DNA from 4 places in the Pseudoalteromonas sp. T1lg65 genome. Region 4 is predicted to be linked to each of the others. Evidence: predicted binding sites of a transcription regulator. Region 4 holds the regulator's gene; each other region holds the start of a gene.
What was found. The regulator FliA, encoded in region 4, starts transcription of late flagellar genes. The targets are predictions, from matches to a motif close to CTAAAGNTNNNNNNNNNNNNGCCGATA.
Positions count from the first base shown of each region.

Region 1: ACSLBF_RS13735 (flagellin N-terminal helical domain-containing protein) is a predicted target of FliA. The motif match lies at 2,938-2,964, and genes of this name have one in related genera.
Region 2: ACSLBF_RS15830 (DUF5610 domain-containing protein) is a predicted target of FliA. The motif match lies at 2,964-2,990, and genes of this name have one in related genera.
Region 3: pomA (flagellar motor protein PomA) is a predicted target of FliA. The motif match lies at 2,105-2,131, and genes of this name have one in related genera.

Region 1 is NZ_CP196837.1:3,096,695-3,101,360, reverse strand. It holds gene ACSLBF_RS13745 (LysR family transcriptional regulator) at 1-362, shown strand, start outside; gene ACSLBF_RS13740 (flagellin N-terminal helical domain-containing protein) at 493-1,458, opposite strand; gene ACSLBF_RS13735 (flagellin N-terminal helical domain-containing protein) at 1,911-2,897, opposite strand; gene ACSLBF_RS13730 (serine hydrolase) at 3,228-4,666, opposite strand, start outside.
Region 2 is NZ_CP196837.1:3,567,787-3,572,452, reverse strand. It holds gene ACSLBF_RS15850 (thiol:disulfide interchange protein DsbA/DsbL) at 1-591, shown strand, start outside; gene ACSLBF_RS15845 (thiol:disulfide interchange protein DsbA/DsbL) at 609-1,238, shown strand; gene ACSLBF_RS15840 (DUF523 domain-containing protein) at 1,286-1,744, shown strand; gene trmA (tRNA (uridine(54)-C5)-methyltransferase TrmA) at 1,768-2,862, opposite strand; gene ACSLBF_RS15830 (DUF5610 domain-containing protein) at 3,020-4,141, shown strand; gene murI (glutamate racemase) at 4,209-4,666, shown strand, end outside.
Region 3 is NZ_CP196837.1:2,928,761-2,933,426, reverse strand. It holds gene dxs (1-deoxy-D-xylulose-5-phosphate synthase) at 1-665, opposite strand, end outside; gene ispA ((2E,6E)-farnesyl diphosphate synthase) at 820-1,716, opposite strand; gene xseB (exodeoxyribonuclease VII small subunit) at 1,716-1,955, opposite strand; gene pomA (flagellar motor protein PomA) at 2,183-2,950, shown strand; gene ACSLBF_RS12895 (flagellar motor protein MotB) at 2,953-3,897, shown strand; gene ACSLBF_RS12890 (aromatic amino acid transport family protein) at 3,965-4,666, opposite strand, start outside.
Region 4 is NZ_CP196837.1:1,361,954-1,366,619, reverse strand. It holds gene ACSLBF_RS05825 (chemotaxis protein CheA) at 1-931, opposite strand, end outside; gene ACSLBF_RS05820 (protein phosphatase CheZ) at 947-1,720, opposite strand; gene cheY (chemotaxis response regulator CheY) at 1,742-2,125, opposite strand; gene ACSLBF_RS05810 (RNA polymerase sigma factor FliA) at 2,167-2,901, opposite strand; gene ACSLBF_RS05805 (MinD/ParA family protein) at 2,904-3,764, opposite strand; gene flhF (flagellar biosynthesis protein FlhF) at 3,757-4,666, opposite strand, start outside.

The DNA.
Region 1 (4,666 bases), 1.7 Mb from region 4:
TACCCGTTCAGTTAGACGACTTGGAGCAACATTATGTGGTTGGTTACCTACACAATCAACCTTCAAACGTGTTGATGCTTCATGATCAAAAGCCTGTGTATAAATTGCTTAAACAAAAAGTTGCAACGGTCGTCGGGTTGATTGATTTGGCTATTTCTGGGCTCGGAATTATTAACGCGAGCAGTGATAGTGAAGAAATAACAGCGGCGATCTCAAACAATCAATTGCAACCGATTATGGAAGATTACTGGGTTAAAGGTGTGGGTGTATACGCGTATTATCATAACGTTAGGCATCCTCAGCCTAAGGTGAAAGCGTTTCTGGACTTCTTTTTAGCAAAGCAACTTCAATGGAAGCTGTAACTGAATCACGTCAGGCTTTAGAGTGTGTTGATATAGCGAAGGTATGTCTCGTGCCAAAATAGGTTGCCAAGATAAATGGGGTATGGTTTGGCAACCTATGAATGGGTAAAGCGGAGTTATTTCAAAGGTATTAACCTAACAAGCTCAATGCAGCCTGAGGGCGCTGATTCGCTTGGCTCAGAATTGACTGACTGGCCTGCTGTAAAATTTGCGCTTTGGTTAATTTTGCAGTTTCTTGAGCAAAGTCAGTATCTTTGATACGTGATTTAGCCGCTGATAAGTTTTCAGAAATATTCGATTGGTTACGAATAGTAGACTGAAAACGGTTTTGTACTGCACCCAGCTCAGCACGCTTTTTATCAACAACGGCTATTAAACCATCCATCGCGGCCATCATCTGTTGTGCGTTAGCTTGTGAAGACAGAGAAATTTCATTAGTTCCTGAATGCACTAACTTACTATAACCGTATCCACCCGCAGCACCTCCACCAGATACATTTGATATACCTGTTAAATCTTCAGAGAGCTTTTTGCCTGAAATACCAGTAGCAATAGCTGCTAAGCCAGTAAAAGTGAAGCCACCGTTGGCTGTTAACGAGTTACCTTTTACATCTCTCATGCTAAAAGAGATGGTTTGCACCGCATCAGCACCTACTTGAAAGCTGGCATCGTAACTGCCGTCCAATAGGTTCTGACCGCCAAATGTGGTGTCTTTAGCGATACGGTTTATTTCTTCTTTTAGCTGTACAGCCTCTTCTTGTAGAGAAAGCCTATCAGCATCAGTGTTAGAACCGTTCGCAGCTTGCTGAGCAAGGGTTCGCATGCGTTGCAACATTGACGTCACTTCGTCCATCGCTCCTTCCGCAGTTTGTGCCAGCGATAAACCGTCGTTGGCGTTACGGTTACCTTGGTTTAAGCCTTGGATTTGTGAGTCTAAGCGATTTGAAATTTGTAAACCTGCTGCATCATCAGCAGCACTGTTAATACGAAAACCAGACGAAAGTCTTTTAAATGACGTATCGAGTGTATTGCCTGAGTTCATCAATTGTCTTTGCGCATTCAAAGAGCTGACGTTGGTATTTACATATAAAGCCATTGGGTTTATCTCCATATAAAAATTCTAGTGCGATCCTAATATCGGTACTTTTGCTGCTATCTTTAGTAAATCATTGAAATTAATTAAATATTTCTGTTTTTAGATTTTTTCGTGGTGTAATATTCTTAATGGGGTGTTGGGACAAAAGGTTTCGTTACTTCTTCCTTTAATTGTATGTTTTATATGGGTTTTATGTTATTTCTCGTTCTGTTTTTCTTGTTTTAAAATTCAGTTATATACATTTATGTATCATTTTTAGGTAAATTTTACTTTAACAGTATTTTGTTTTTGTGAATTATCCAAATTGAAAGTTTTGATGTATTCAACAAAAAAAATATTGCCGTGGGGTTTGCACGACAAATAGGTTTAGTTCAAAAATGCAAAATGGGTTGCCAATAGACAGCAAGTTATCAGGCAACCCATAATTGGATAAAGGGAGCAAAGTTAGTTTATTAACCAAGCAAGCTTAAGGCTGCTTGTGGACGCTGATTTGCCTGACTCAAAATTGACTGACTTGCTTGCTGTAAAATTTGCGCCTTGGTTAACTTCGCGGTCTCTTGAGCAAAGTCAGTATCTTTGATGCGTGACTTCGCCGCTGATAGGTTTTCAGAAATATTCGACTGGTTACGGATCGTAGACTGAAAACGGTTTTGCACTGCACCTAGCTCCGCACGCTTTTTATCAACAACAGAAATAAGTCCATCGATCGCTGCGAATACGGTTTGGGCATGTTTTTGACTGGAAAGGGAAATATCACCAGTTACCGGGTTCATCGCGCCAAACATGACGTCATAACCGTAGAAAGCAGTGCCAGAACCATCGGTTGAGAGTCCTGTTACTTTTGTTAACCCTACCGTTTCCTCGCCAAGCGCTCTTCCTGTAATGGTCGAAGCTATCATCGCAATACCTGAAAAAGTGAAGCCACCATTCGCGGTCAAGGTATTTCCCTTCACATCTTTCATAGTAAAGGAAATAGTCTGAACTGCATCGGCTCCGACCTGAAAACTGGCATCATACGTACCGTCTAATAAGTTTTGACCACCAAATGTGGTGTCTTTGGCAATACGGTTGATTTCTTCTTTCAGTTGGATTGCTTCTTCTTGCAGCGCGAGTCTATCTGCGCCCGTGTTTGAGCCATTAGCAGCCTGCTGCGCAAGCGTTCTCATGCGCTGTAACATTGACGTGATTTCGTCCATCGCGCCTTCAGCGGTTTGTGCAAGTGATAAGCCGTCATTAGCGTTACGGTTACCTTGGTTTAAACCTTGAATTTGTGAGTCTAAGCGGTTTGATATTTGTAAACCGGCCGCGTCATCCGCAGCACTATTAATACGAAAACCTGAAGAAAGACGTTTAAATGATGTATCTAGCGTGTTACCTGAATTTAAAAGCTGTCTTTGTGCATTCAAAGAACTGACGTTGGTATTAACGTATAAGGCCACAGAATAATCTCCGAAAAGGTTTAATTACATTTGATCCTGTTATCGGTACTTTTGTGGGGTGCTTTAGGCTTATTGTTGAAGTTAATTAAATATTCCTGTTTTTGTTGGTGGTTTGTTTGAATTATTTATTTTCTGCTTGTTATTTTTTGGAATTGAAATTTGGTTTGTTTGTATAGTGTTGAATTGGTTTTGTTTGTAAGTTTTTGTATTTAAGAGTTTTTTTAATTGAGGTTGCCTAAATTGCACGGTTTAATTTCTCACCAGCAATTAAACCGTGTTTTTATATTTTTTAAATAGCGGTGTTTATCACACCGCATTGTTCATTATTATTTATTTTGTATTGGCTAGCTGTAGTGCTAATTGCTGAATAATCACAAAAGCTTCATAGTGTGGGTCATGATTGTCATCACCATTACTCAGCAGGATCACGCCATTTTTGGTTTTGGTGTCACCAATCATTTGTGATATCACACCGGGATCTGAGCCATCATGGTGGATTAAGCTTCCATCTAGCTCCCAAAAATAGCCAATATCTCTACTGGGAACTGGCACTTCAGTTTGCGGACTTAACATGTCTGACACTGCGGCTTTTGAAAGCAATTGGTGCCCACCGAGTTTGCCTTCATTCATACTGGCGATTAGATATTTTGCAAGATCGTTAACGGTTGAAATTGCTGAGCCATCTGGATAGGTAATCGCACCATAATCAGGCATAGCAAGCAGCTGCTCATCATCAGGTGAATAAACAAAGCGAGTGGCAACATTATCCGCTGTTTTACCCACACCCCAGTAACTGTTTTGCATCGCTAGCGGTGCAAAAATATAGTCATCTACCAAGGTTGTGAACGGTTTTTGTGCCTTTATTTCTAATGCATATGCCGCGAGTGCTGTAGCGATATTAGAATAAACGTATATTTCACCGGTTTCATAGTCGTACTGACTGGTAAAATTGATCTCCTGATAGTTGCGTCCAGATTCGCTTAAGTAATCCCGCAAATATGTCCCAAGATCTGGGTTGATTTGTTCGTCACACAAATTAGAGCCAAGCAGGGCATCATTCATATTCTGTTGTGTCTCGTGCAGATAATAAGAGCAAGTGTAGGCGGGGCTTGCGTCTACGATGCCACTGGTATGCGTAACTAGGTGAGCAAAGGTGATAGGCGTGTCTTGTGCTGAAATGGCTTTCAAAGTAAATGGCAAAATTGGTGCGATTGGCTCATCCAAATTAATCAGTTTATCTTCAACCGCATGAGCCAGTGTTGCACCGACCATGGTTTTACTAACCGACGCAAGATAAAACGGTGTATTCGCCGTAACCGGAGTGTTTTTCTCATCTGCTGAACCAAATCCATTGCTGTACTTCAGTTTTCCATTTTGGATAACTGCAACAGCTAAACCGGGAAGCCCACTTTGTGCCATTAAGTCATTAACCTGATGTTCAAATGTCACGATATCGATAGATGGATAAGTTTGTTTGCCTAGCTGTTTTAGCGCGTAATCGTAGGTCGCAAAGCGCTGCAAATCAGTTTCTAAACTGGTATAGGCTGGGATCACTACGTCAGGTTGAAAACCGACTTTTTCAAAGGCTTCACCTTGGGCATTGCGATACACTTCATTTGATAGCCCAATTTCCCAACCGTTGGGGAGTCTAAAACTGAGGATATCAGAGAAAGCACCAGAGGTTTCTTCTCCGACTTGCGTAACGTGCGGTAACTGTTTCATTGCCATGGCAAACACTTCGGCTGCACTGACTGTGATTTGGCTCGTTA
Region 2 (4,666 bases), 1.7 Mb from region 4:
CTTTGTTTTCCGGTGTTGGCCATAGCGGCAGACTTTCAAGATGGAAAACATTACACCACGCTAAATACAGATGCGAGTAAAAACCCCAAAGTCACTGAGTTCTTTTCATTTTATTGTCCTCACTGCTATAGATTGGAGCCAGTAGCAAAGGCAGTGGAAGACAATTTACCTGATGGTGTTAAATTCGTCAGAAGCCATGTTAACTTTTTAGGTGGTGCTTCAGCGCAAACTCAAAGCAATTTGAGTTATGCCTATATCATCGCTAAGCAAGAGGGCAAAGGGGAGCAAATCGCACAACAGCTATTTCATAGCATTCATGAGAGAAGAGAACGTTTTCTCAACATTGATGATGTCAAGCGGTTGTTAGAACTGAATGGCATTCCCAAAGAAAAGTTTGATCAAGCGATGACGAGTATGCCAGTTATCGTCGCAGAAGCAGAAATGGTGCAAGCGCAACAAAGAATGTCCGACGCTGGCGGGTTGAACAGCGTGCCAACTTTTATTGTCAACGACAAATACAAAATTGAGATCCGTTCATTAAAAAGTCAGCAAGAACTAAATGAGCTGGTCGCGTACTTATTAAAAAAATAAATCTGGAGTAAACATAGATGTTGAAAGTTATTAAAGGGTTAGCGTTAGCTTTTATCCTGCCTGTATTTGCACAAGCGGCTCAATTTGAAGAAGGTGTGCATTATGATGTAATAGCTGAACGTGGTACTAAATCACCTCAGGTTACTGAGTATTTCTCTTTCTTCTGTCCTGCATGTAATGCGATGGAAGGCTTACTTGTTGAGTTAAAGCCAAAGCTTGATAAAGAAGTTAAATTCAAACAAAGCCATGTTGATTTTATTGGCTCACGCAAGCCTGAGGTTCAAAGTGCTTTAGCAACGGGTTTAGCAATTGCAGAGGTGCTGCCGGAAAAAGACAAACTAGTGGCTGCGGTGTTTAATCATATTCATGGCAAGCGTGCTTCAGTGAATGAGCTTGCTGATATCAAAGATATTTTCGTTGCACAAGGCGTAGATGGTGCTAAATTCGATAAACTAGCGCAAAGTTTTGCTGTACGCACCAAGACATCAAAAATGCAGCGTATGCAAAAAACCATGTCAGAAAAGGGCGCACTAACTGGTGTTCCCACATTTATCGTTAATGGCAAGTACAAACTTAACCTTCGTGAATCAGGTACCACCAAACCTGAACAGATTGCAGCGTTAATTAATTACTTAGCGAAAAAGTAAAATTTTACTGTGTTACTATGAACCCCGCATATTGGCGGGGTTTTTTTATGTATAGAGTTTTGGTTTCTAGCTGCCTACTCGGTAAGCCGGTTCGTTATGATGGTACTTCACAACAGCTAACGCACCATGTTATTCAATACTGGCAAAGTAAAGGTTGGTTGTTGTCTCTTTGCCCTGAAATGTCGGGTGGTTTGCCGACTCCCAGGCCTCCAGCAGAAATTCATGGTAAACAAGTCTTAACGCAATCTGGTGAAGACTTTACCGAGGCGTTTCAACGCGGCGCTGAAGTTGCACTTTCACTGTGTCGACGGCATAACATTCAATTTGCTTTACTAAAAGAGTCTAGTCCTTCCTGTGGACGAAACTGGATTTATGATGGTGTGCATTCGGGTAGAAAAATCTCAGGAATGGGGATAACGGCAAAACTTTTGGTTGATAATGGCATTTCGGTATTTAGTGAAGAACAGTTGCCAGCGCTTACAAATGCGTTGGCAACAGCAGACTAATCTGTTCAACGTAAGGTCGAGGCTTATTTCCGGGTCAGATAAACGCCAGACTCTACATGATGGGTGTAAGGGAACTGATCAAATATCGCAAGTCTTGTGAGGTTATGTGTTTTTGACAGCAGTTCCAAATCTCGTTCCAGTGTGTCGGGGTTGCATGAGATGTAGATGATATTGTCATAGTTACTAACCAGCTTACAGGTAAGTTCATCCATGCCTGCGCGAGGCGGATCGACTAAGATGGTTTGGCAGTTGTAAGAATTTAGATCAATGCCATCTAAGCGAGAAAACTGTTGGCCTTGCATTGCTTGAGTGAATTCTTCACTCGACATACGAATAATATCTAAGTTGTTGACTTGGTTTGCTGCGATATTGAACTGAGCAGATTTTACCGATGACTTAGAGATCTCCGTTGCGAGTACTTTATCAAAGTGCCCAGCAAGGGCGATGGAAAAGTTACCATTACCACAATACAACTCAAGCAAATCGTTCTCCAGTGATAGGCTGATGTCTTGTGTCCATGCCAGCATTTTTTGATTTACTTCCGCATTTGGCTGCGTGAAACTATTTTCGACTTGTTGGTAAATATATTCTTTACCGTTTACTGTTAGTTTTTCGGTGACAAAGTCACTACCAAACACGATTTTTTGCTTACGCGCTCTGCCAATGAAATCGACTTTGTAAGTCTGTTGTAACTCTTTTCTAAGCTTTAGCAACTCAGCTTGCCATTCTTCTGAAAGAGGTTTGTGGTATAACAGACTAACGAGAATTTCGCCGCTTAGAGTCGATAAATAGTCTATTTGAAATAGCTTGCGGCGGAGGATGTCGTTGTGTCTTAACTTATCCATCATCACTTGCATCATTTCGTTGACCAAAGGTGCGCCGGGATCAAATTGATCGACTCTTATTTTTTCCTTGCTTTGTTGGTCAAACATGATGTGGAAAAGATCTTCCCCTTCATGCCAAACCCTAAATTCACAACGCTGGCGGTAGTGACGCTTAGCCGATTCATATATTTCAAGTTTCGGCGCGTCGAATCGAGCAAACTGGGTCTCAATACGATTTGCTTTTTCTGCCAACTGTTGTTCGTAAGTTGACTCATCTATTTTTATCACTGCCATGCTGGGATCACCAAGGAGAAAATTAAGACGCGCTATTTTAGGGGCCGTTGCTAATTTGTCCAGTTTAGTTGCTATGTTTTGCTGGTTTTTTAAACATTTTGCTTTAGCTTTAAAACTATATGCCGATATAAAGGCAATGAAATATGGAGGGCATACCATGAAAATCGGGCAATTACATCAATTGCTGAATCCGGCGATGCAACACAAACCCGGAAAAAGCAAAGGGGTAGGACCAAATATACACCTCGGTGCAGATAGCTACGCAGGGGATAAATCAAAATTAGCTGCAAAGCTACTTGACGACAAACTGGCGGAAGCACTCGGTATCGAAAAACCGGCGAAAGAGAAAAAAGACAAACCGCTGTTTGATTTTGAAGCTATCGTCAAGAATGTACTCGACTTTGTACAAGGCGCCGTAAAAAAAGCCAAGGTAGACGGGAAAAAAGGCGATGAGCTTCGTTCAATGCTGGATGATGCCCGTAAAGGGGTTATGCAAGGGATCGATGAAGCTACCGATGAACTAAAAGGCATGGGCGTTTTTAATGATGAAATAGAAGATGGCATCGAGAAGTCACGGGAGGGGATTTTTAAAGGTCTTGAAGATTTTGAAAAAGAGCTATTCGAACCCGAGCAGCCAAAAACGTTTGCCGTAAGTGCTGCGCAGTTTGCCAGCCTGTCTAACAAAGCAGAGTATTCGTTTACTACCGCGGAGGGAGATGAAGTCACTATTTCTTTCTCAGATGCCTATGCACAGTCCTCAGCAGCCAGTGCCCAGCAGCGAGGCGACAAGTTTGGTGCCGCGTATTCAACTAATCAAACACATGAAGTCAACTTTTCGATTAGTGTCAACGGAGAGCTGAATGCAGACGAGCAAAAAGCAATAAACGAGATGATGAAAGACATTCGCGATGTCAGCGATTCATTTTTTGCTGGAGAATATGACAACGCATTCGAATTAGCGAAATCACTTAAGCTTGATAGTGAACACATTACGAATTTCAATATGGATCTGAGGCAAAGTAAGACATCCGCAGCCATCACTCAGTATCAGCAAAGTAATCCAATGAAAGAAATCGAAAAGTTGTTTGCACCACTAGACAAACGTTTAACCGATTTGCATGAACAAGCGGGATCTTTGGGCATTGACTCTCAACTGCCTGACATGATGGCTTGGATGAACGAAGGGCAGGCCCGGTTATCTGAGTTTTTAGATTATGCAACCAGCTTCTTTGACAAGCTAAGTGAGCTACACAAGACAACCACAGATAAACTTAGCTAGTAGCAAAGTTTCTTTTAAGTGCCAGACGTGGCAAACTTCTCACTCTTTTTCTTTGGAGTAAGATAGTTTGCCACGCATTTTAGTTTTTGATTCTGGTATTGGTGGAACCAGCGTGTTATCTCATATACGTCAGAAGCTGCCTAATGCGACTTATGGATATGTAATGGACAACGCGTTGTTGCCCTATGGCCTGCAACCACAAGAAGTGATCAAAGCCAGAATTCGAGGTTTAGTTCAGTGGCAAAAACGCTGTGAACCATCCGTTGACGTAATAGTCATTGCTTGTAATACCGCTTCCACGTACGCCTTAGATGAAGCCAGAAAACATACAGATATTCCTGTTGTTGGTGTTGTTCCTGCTATCAAGCCTGCTGCAGCCAGCTCAAAGACAAAGCACATTACCTTGTTGGCTACACCAGCTACTTCAAAAAACGCTTACACCAAAAAACTCATCGAAGAATTCGCCGCAGACTGCAAAGTTACTATTCTACATTCTACCGAGCTAGTTAAACTCGCTGAACAGTT
Region 3 (4,666 bases), 1.6 Mb from region 4:
ACCGGAGGAACACCTGACAATAACTTTTTACTGCCTTCGCGAATGTTGGTGTAGAAACTGCCTGATAAGATTTTTGCGAAATGGGTGTTGAGTGCACCGACATTCTCGGAAATGGACATTTCGTTATCGTTTAAAATCACCAGCATGTCAGATTTTATGTCACCTGCATGGTTCATCGCCTCAAATGCCATACCGGCAGTCATGGCTCCGTCGCCAATAACAGCCACGGTTTTTCTGCCCTTGGCTTCTTTCTCAGCAGCGATTGCCATAGCAAGTGCTGCTGAGATAGAGGTGCTAGAGTGTCCAACACTAAACGTGTCATATTCACTTTCACCACGGTAAGGAAATGGGTGTAAGCCATCTTTTTGGCGGATCGTGTGCATTTGGTCACGTCGGCCCGTGAGAATCTTATGAGGATAGGCTTGGTGTCCTACATCCCACACCAATCTGTCTTGCGGAGTATGGTAGACATAATGCAATGCTACGGTAAGTTCTACAGTACCTAGCCCAGATGCTAAATGGCCGCTACTTTGAGAGACTGAGTCTAACAAATATGCTCGCAGCTCATTACTTAAACTGCTTAACTTGCTTTGAGGCAGCTGCCTAAGCTGACTCGGATCGTCTATTAAGGCTAATAAGGGATACTTGCTACTATCAAGTTTCATGTTCTTTATCGAAGTCCTAAATGAGCAAGCCTATGCTCACTTCATGGTTATTTATTATTTACCAACTGCCCATCATATTATGTTCGTTGGCATATAAAAAGGGGTTCTCTGTAACTTTTCTATTCAACCAATGTAGTTGTATGTGTCAATTATACTAGTGGTCTCGGTCGATGATATATTTTGCCAAGTCGGCCAGTACCTGCGTATCCGCAGCGACCCTATCCAGTGCGTTAAGCGCGATTTGAATTAAATGCTCTGCTTTGGCTTGTGCTTGTGGTAATCCCAGTAAAGCTGGATAGGTCGATTTATTTTGGTCTATATCTGAGCCGCTTGGCTTACCCAATACTTCGGTACTACCTTCGATATCCAAAATATCGTCTCTAACTTGAAATGCAAGACCAACCGCATTGCCGTATTCAACGAGTGCTTGATACTCAGGCTCAGAAGGGTGTCTGCCTGCACTTAGCAATCCTAACTCTACCGAACATCGTAACAGCGCCCCGGTTTTTAAGCGATGAATACGCTCTAATTCAGTCAGTGAAATTTGCTGATCGGTAGCGTCCAGATCGAGTGCTTGACCACCTACCATCCCCTGCAATCCTGAAGCTTTGGCTAGGACATTAAGCATCTTCAATTGACTACCGATAGCTAGGCTATCTGATGGCTCACTGAGCAGTTCAAAGGCTAGGCTCTGCAAGGCGTCACCAGCCAAAATTGCGGTGGCTTCATCGTACATGATATGACAGGTCGGCTTGCCTCGACGCAATTCGTCATCATCCATGGCTGGAAGATCATCATGAACCAATGAATAGCTATGAATACATTCTATTGCTGCTGCACATGCATCCAAGTCTTGTTGGCTCGCACCAAATAACTCGCCGGTAGAATATACCAAAAATGGTCTCAGACGCTTACCACCGTTACTGATTGCGTATTGGGTCGCTGCCTTTATTTGATCGTCAGTATCTAGCTGTTGCTCGAAGTAGCGCGCGATAGTGTGTTCGACACGTTCTTTTGCCAAACCTAGCTTTTTAATTAACAGTGCTGTCATTATAACTCGTTATCAAAAGGTTGCAGGGTTGCTGCTTCACCTTCACCCATTAAAATCGAGACCTGTTGCTCAGCTTGTTGAAGCTTTTGGTGTGAGGCTTTCGCTAACTTAATGCCACGTTCGAATTGTTTCAGTGCTTGGTCGAGAGGCTGCGAGCCACTTTCCATTTCCGCGACTATTTGTTCAAGTTCTTGCATCGCTTCTTCGAAGCTTAAATTTTCAGGTTTTTTTACAGCCATCGCAGTGAGAACCAAGTTATGAGAAGTGGGGCAATTTTAGGGGGATTGAAGCTTAAGGTCAAAAAAACCAGTCACATTTTGACTAGAAAAAGTGGTATAGGTGTTAAGCAGCTTAAACTCGCAATTTAAGTACTTTTTAATATAATAATGTTAAGTTGTCGCTCGACTTGCCGATAACTCGAATAATAAGAACAATTTAACACTAATAACGCTCCCCTGGAGGAAATGTGGATTTAGCAACGGTAATAGGGATCCTAGGCGCAATAGGTCTAATTATCATGTCAATGGTGCTCAGTAGTGATGGTCAAGTAGCAATGTTCTACAACACGCCATCGGTCATCATTGTATTCGGTGGGTCTATATTCATCGTGTTATCACACTTTACACTCGGCCAATTTTTTGGAATTGGTAAAGTTACCGCAAAAGCGTTTATGTTCAAGCTGGAAACCCCCGAAGAACTGATTGAGAAAGCGGTAGAACTTGCAGACTCAGCGCGAAAAGGCGGTTTTCTGGCTTTGGAGGAGGCGGATATACCGAATCCCTTTATGCGTAAAGGCGTTGATATGTTGGTCGATGGCCATGACGCAGATGTGGTCAGGGCGACGTTGCAAAAAGATATTGCATTAACTTCTTCGCGTCATGAAGTTGGCGCTGGTTTATTTAAATCTTTGGGTGATATCGCACCTGCTATGGGGATGATAGGTACCCTAATTGGATTGGTTGCAATGCTCTCAAATATGGACGATCCCAAAGCGATTGGTCCAGCGATGGCAGTGGCACTTTTGACGACGTTGTATGGTGCTTTCCTTGCTAATGTCGTTGCTATTCCTGTGCAAACTAAGTTACTACTGAGAAAAGACGAAGAAGAGCGTAATCAGCGCTTAATTCTAGATGCCATTTTGGGTATTCAGGATGGACAAAATCCTAAGGTCATCGAAGGTATTCTGAAAAACTACCTACCAGAGTCGAAACGAGCTGTTGCTGCTGAGGAGTAGGTATGTCTGACGAAAAAGAATGCAAATGTCCACCACCTGGCTTGCCGGCTTGGATGGGAACATTTGCGGATTTGATGTCGCTACTGATGTGCTTTTTTGTTCTATTGCTGGCATTTTCTGAAATGGATGTGTTGAAGTTTAAACAAATAGCGGGCTCAATGAAGTTTGCGTTTGGTGTACAAAACAAAATAGAAGTAAAGGATATTCCCAAAGGAACCAGCGTGATTGCGATGGAGTTTACTCCGGGTAAACCCGAACCGACACCCATTGAAACGATCCAACAGCAGACCGTCGAAATGACCCAGCAAATGCTGGAGTTTCAGGCTGGTGATGAGTCCTCTGCTGGCGGTCGTCAAGAACAACGGGGTAATAAACGAGGTGGTGAATCCTCGAGTACCGCCCAGCAACAAGCTTCCACACAGGCTGTTGCAGCAGCCGAGCAGGAACAAGTAAACGAGCTAGTAAAGAAAATTGCTCAACAATTACAAAAGCAAATTATGGATGGCGCGATCGAATTAGAGTCATTAGGTCAGCAAATCATAATCCGCATTCAAGAAAATGGGGCATTTCCTTCAGGCAGTGCGTTTTTACAGCCAAAATTTAAGCCATTGATACAAGAAATAGCAGGGCTGCTCAAGGATGTGCCAGGTGAAATAACAGTCTCTGGGCATACCGATGATTTTCAGGTGACCAACGAGTTATATACCAATAACTGGGATTTATCTGCTACTCGGGCCGTTGCCGTAGCTTCGGAGATGCAAAAAGTCCCAGGCTTCGATAAAAACAGGATGGTGGTAGTCGGACATGCTGATACCCGCCCGTTGGTGCCTAATGAAAGCGATACAGATCGACGCCGAAATCGTCGTGTAGAAATATCAATCTTGCAAGGTAAAGCGAAAGAGTCCGACCCGATCGAGGTGAGTGGTGATGGTGAGCAACAGCCATAAAGCTACTAACTTGATAACTAAATATCGAAAAAGGAAGTAGTTAGACTACTTCCTTTTCTTTTGGAGCTTACCCTAAGCTTGGGATAAGCCCCATCATTTGCAGGATTTGTGATGTGATAATGATTACACCAAATAGCGCTGCGATCGTTAATCCGATATTGCCACCCTTAACCTGATAGCCTTGATTCTCGATTTGCTTACGTTGTTTTCTGACCATAGCAACAGGTAAAAAGATAGCCAATACCACCAGTGCAATGGCTGCATAACCGAGAGCCATAATAAACCCTTGAGGGAAGAATAGGGCAAACCCAAGCGGAGGCAAAAATGTGATTAATGCGGTCTTGATACGGCCACTGGTGTTGTCATTTTTCTTAAAAGCATCTGCAAAAAAATCGAACAAACCCAGACTCACGCCAAGAAAAGAAGTCGCTAATGCCAAATCGGCAAATAGGGTGATAAACAAATTCACATTTTCGTTATGCGCAATATTCGAAATACTGGCTACAAAACCTGGCAAGCCTTCGCTAGCCATTAAACTGCTTTGTCCCATGACACCTTGGCTGATGAGCTGCCAAAATACATAAATAACAAGTGGTAAGGCAGCACCAAACATCATGACTTTACGTAGTTGCTTGATATCTAGGCCAACGTATTTCACGATAGATGGAATAGAGCCATGGAAACCAAAAGAGGTGAATATGACAGGGATTGCGGCAATGACTAACCCTTGTTCTAATGGCATATCGATAAGGTGCTGACCGTGGACATA
Region 4 (4,666 bases):
GCGGCGTAGCTTGTGTTGGTTTTACGTCGCTTCCTGCTGGTGTTTGAACAGGTTTTGGCGCCTCACCTTTGCCATGTAGTTCGTCAAGTAAGGCTTCAAATTCATCATCTGTGATTTCTTCGTCATCCGCAGACGCTGGAACTGCAGGTTTGGTAGTTGGTTTTTCTGCTCCGTCACCATTATTCACTGGTGTACTTGGCGCACCACCAAACTGGCCAACGCCGTGCAACTCGTCTAACAAATTATCGAATTCATCGTCAGTGATGTCTCCACCACTGCCACCTGAGCTACTTGTCGCTGACTCAGTCGATGCGGGTGTTGCTGGGCCCTTACCTGAACCATGCAACTCATCTAATAAGCTTTCAAATTCTTCTTCGGTAATTTCATCGATATTAGAGTCTGAACTAGCACCTGAGCTTTCATCGACATCGATGAAATCACTATCGAAAAACACATCATCCGAAGATGGCTCGACCTCTGATGGCGTTTGTGTGGTTTCCGGCTCAATTTCTTCTGGAGTCGCAGTAGCTTCGTCTTGAGATTGAGGCTGGCTCAGTTTGTGCAATGTGTCGAGAAGTACAGGATCTGCAGGTTCTGGCTGCTCGCGGCTTTGAATGCAGCTAAACATCTCGTTGATTGTATCCAGAGACTGTAAAATGACGTCCATTAATTCAGGCGTCACAGATCGTTGGCCCTGACGTAAAACGTCGAACACGTTTTCAGCACCATGACAAGCATCAACCAACTCTGTCATGCTCAGAAATCCAGCGCCACCTTTCACTGTGTGAAAACCTCTGAATATTGCATTCAATAGGTCTTTGTCTTCAGGGTTGTTTTCTAGTTCGACTAGCTGTTCGGACAACTGCTCCAAAATCTCGCCAGCTTCAACCAGAAAGTCTTGTAAGATATCTTCATCGACTTCAAAGCTCATACTCACACTCTCCTACTAGAAGCCCAAACTAGAAAGCAGGTCATCGACTTCGTCTTGTCCAGAAACCACATCATCTCTCGATTCTGCGTCTATGATTGGACCCTCGGGTCCTGATAATTCATCAGTTGCAGCTTCTGACTTGACTGCTTTATTCTCATTATTATTTGCTTTACTTTGTTCAACCCCTGTGGAGCCAAACACAGTCAACATGTGAATTAAGCTATCTTCAACTTCTCTTACAAGTTCAATAACTCGGCGAATCACTTGTCCCGTCAAATCTTGATAATCTTGCGCCATCAATACGTTGGTCATCAGAGATTGCAGCTCGTCAGTACGCGTTTTTGAAGATTGCATGAAACTATCTAAGTCGTGGCAAAGCGATTTAAATTCACCTAACTGTATGTCCCGACTCATCAACCGATCCCAAGTGGGTTTAATCCCCTCCAGCTCCTCGGCCAAATTTTGTGCTAGAGGTAAACTCGCTTCAACCGCGTCCATGGTTTTGTTCGCTGCATTTTCTGTCATTTCCATGACGTAGTTGAGGCGTTGTTTCGCATCGGGAATAGCATCAGTGGTAAGGTCGGCTAAGCGGGTATCTAACTCAAAGTTTTTCAACGACTCGTGAAGTTGACGAGTAAGCTTACCGACCTCTGCGAAAAGTTCAGACTGCTCTTTGTTCGCAGCTTCCATAACAAGCTGATCAGCTTTTTCCTGTTCACCTTGTTCTAGGTATTCTACCAACAACTTTGCCTGCTCGAGCGTGATCTGAGGCGCAGCAATTACCGACATAAGCCGTCTCCCTCTTAACTGTTAGCCTAATCTCTCGAATACTTTTTCAAGTTTGGTTTTCAATGTACCCGCAGTAAAAGGCTTCACTATATAGCCGTTAACACCCGCTTGAGCAGCTGCTACGATTTGTTCTTTTTTTGCTTCTGCCGTAACCATTAGAACAGGAATATGCTTTAATTTCTCATCTGCGCGAATTGCTCTCAACAGATCAATACCTTGCATGCCCGGCATGTTCCAATCTGTTACTACAAAGTCAAACTCCTGATTCTGTAGCATAGGAAGTGCTGTACTACCATCATCAGCTTCTTGAACATTGGTAAAGCCTAAATCTCTCAGCAGGTTTTTGATTATTCTTCTCATAGTAGAGAAATCATCAACCACGAGAATTTTCATGTTCTTATCCAAAACTTCCTCCAGTGAGGTTCGAACCTATCTAATTATTAACTTTAATTTATCCAGTCATTGATTTTGGCTCTGAGCCTAATCATTGCCTGACCATGAATCTGACTAACTCGAGATTCGCTCACATCCAAAATGGCGCCAATCTCTTTCAAGTTCATCTCGTCGTTGTAATAAAGTGACAGTACCAGTGCATCTCTTTCAGGTAATGACTGTATAGCCTCGAGCAACGACTCGTTAAAACGTTCATTTTTAACGTTATTAAACGGTTTGTCTAGCGCAAAATCGCTGTTCGCTGGAGTGATGACGTCTTCATCGACCCCGAGGTCCTCAATGCCAATCACCTTACTAGCATTTACATCATGTAAAATATGATGGTACTCATCGACTGTAATATCAAGTTTTTCAGCGATTTCAGTATCTTTTGGCTCTCTTCCAAGGTTTGATTCTAACTCTGAAATCGCCTCAGCAACCATTCTGCTATTTTTGTGTACTGAACGAGGAGCCCAATCACCTCTGCGGATTTCATCAAGCATCGCGCCTCGAATTCGAATACCCGCAAAAGTCTCAAAACTAGCCCCTTTGCTCGCATCAAAATTTTTCGCAGCCTCTAAAAGACCGATCATGCCGGATTGTATAAGATCATCGAGTTGGACATTGGCGGGCAGTCGAGCGATAAGGTGACAGGCCACTTTTTTAACTAAAGAGGCATGACTCTCGACCACTTTGTTCAAGTGGTTTTTTGTTTGATATCCTGCCGCCTTATTAACCGGTGATGTCATAATTACCCATTCACTAGCTGTTCAATAAAAAATTCCAAGTGCCCAGAAGGTTGGTTTGGTATCGGCCACTTAACGGCCTTGCTTGCTAGCCCTTTTATTGCAACTGCAGCCGGAGAGCTAGGAAAAAGATCAACAACTGCTCGTTGTCGACGAGACGACTTCCGCATATTTTCATCGAAAGGTATGGTAGCAACCAATTCTAAGGCAACATCCAAAAACCTATCAGTAACTTTGGAAAGTTTGGCAAATAACTCTTGTCCTTCACGCAGACTACGTACCATGTTTGCTACGATTTTAAAGCGATAAACGCCATGCTCTCTACTTAATACTTTAATTAAGGCGTACGCATCTGTAATAGAAGTAGGTTCATCACATACCACTACCATGACATCTTGAGCAGCGCGGGAAAAACTCAATACCATGTCTGAAATACCCGCAGCGGTGTCCACAATTAATACGTCAAATTGTGTATTAAGTTCACTGAAGGCTCTGATCAAACCTGCGTGCTCAGCGGGAGTGAGCTCAACCATGTTTTGTGAGCCGGATGTGGCTGGAACGATTTTAATGCCTGCAGGACCCTCGACCAAAATCTCTTCTAATTCACATTCACCAGAGAGTACATGCGAGAGGTTTCTTTCGACTCTTAGGCCAAGCATTACATCGCAATTGGCTAAGCCTAAATCGGCATCTAGTACCAATACTCTGTGGCCTAGCTGCCCCATCGCAATCGCCGTATTGAGAGAGACATTGGTCTTACCGACTCCGCCTTTGCCTCCGGTTACTGCAATAACCTTTACACCTTGGTTGCTATTTTGACTCATTCTACGCAGGCCACTTGCTTGATCTAAAACTGTGTTAATCATACATTCCTACTGACCCGGACGCTACAGGTACACGTCGCGAGTGTTGTGCTTTTATTCTTTTTAAATACAATTGCTCAGCCTTTTTCACTAGTTTCTGAGCATTTGCTACGCGAATGTCTTCTGGCACCCGCTGACCGTTGGTAAGATACCCTATTGGCAAGCGATTTTGAATCGCTATACTGATTATCTCACCTAAACTTAGACTTTCATCAAGTTTTGTGAAAATACAGCCGCTTAAATTCACTTTCTTAAAATGTCTTACGGTTTCTTGTAAAACATTTATCTGTGCCGTTGCACTCAACACTAGATAGCTGCGAATATCAACTCGGGCACTACGCATAAGTGTATTTAACTGTTCAGTTAAGCGCAAATCTCTCTGACTCATTCCTGCTGTATCTATTAATACTAGACGCTTATTTCGTAAATGATACAACACTTCCGCAAGTTCATTCGCATCTTTAACTTGCTTAACTGGACAGCCAATAATTCGGCCATAAGTGGCCAGCTGCTCATAGGCACCAATTCTATAGGTATCAGTGGTGATTAGTGCAACTTTATCAGCACCAAATTTCTGTGCCCCCAACGCGGCAAGTTTCGCAACAGTCGTTGTTTTACCAACTCCCGTAGGACCAACCATGGCAAAAACACCGCCCTGACGCAGAATGTCATTGTTGGTGGTGTGCATTTGGTTTACTACCATATTCAGCAATGCATTCCACGCTTCTTTTCTCGATACATCGTCTGGAATAAAGCAAGCCATTTGCTCAGCCACTTCTTTATCGATCCCCATGCCCTGTAGTCGTTCAATCAGACAAGCTCTAGTTGGGTCCCTTCTTGCCATTTCTTGCTTCATTAAGCCTGAAACTTGGTGTTCAAGTAATTGACGTATCGCGTTCATTTCT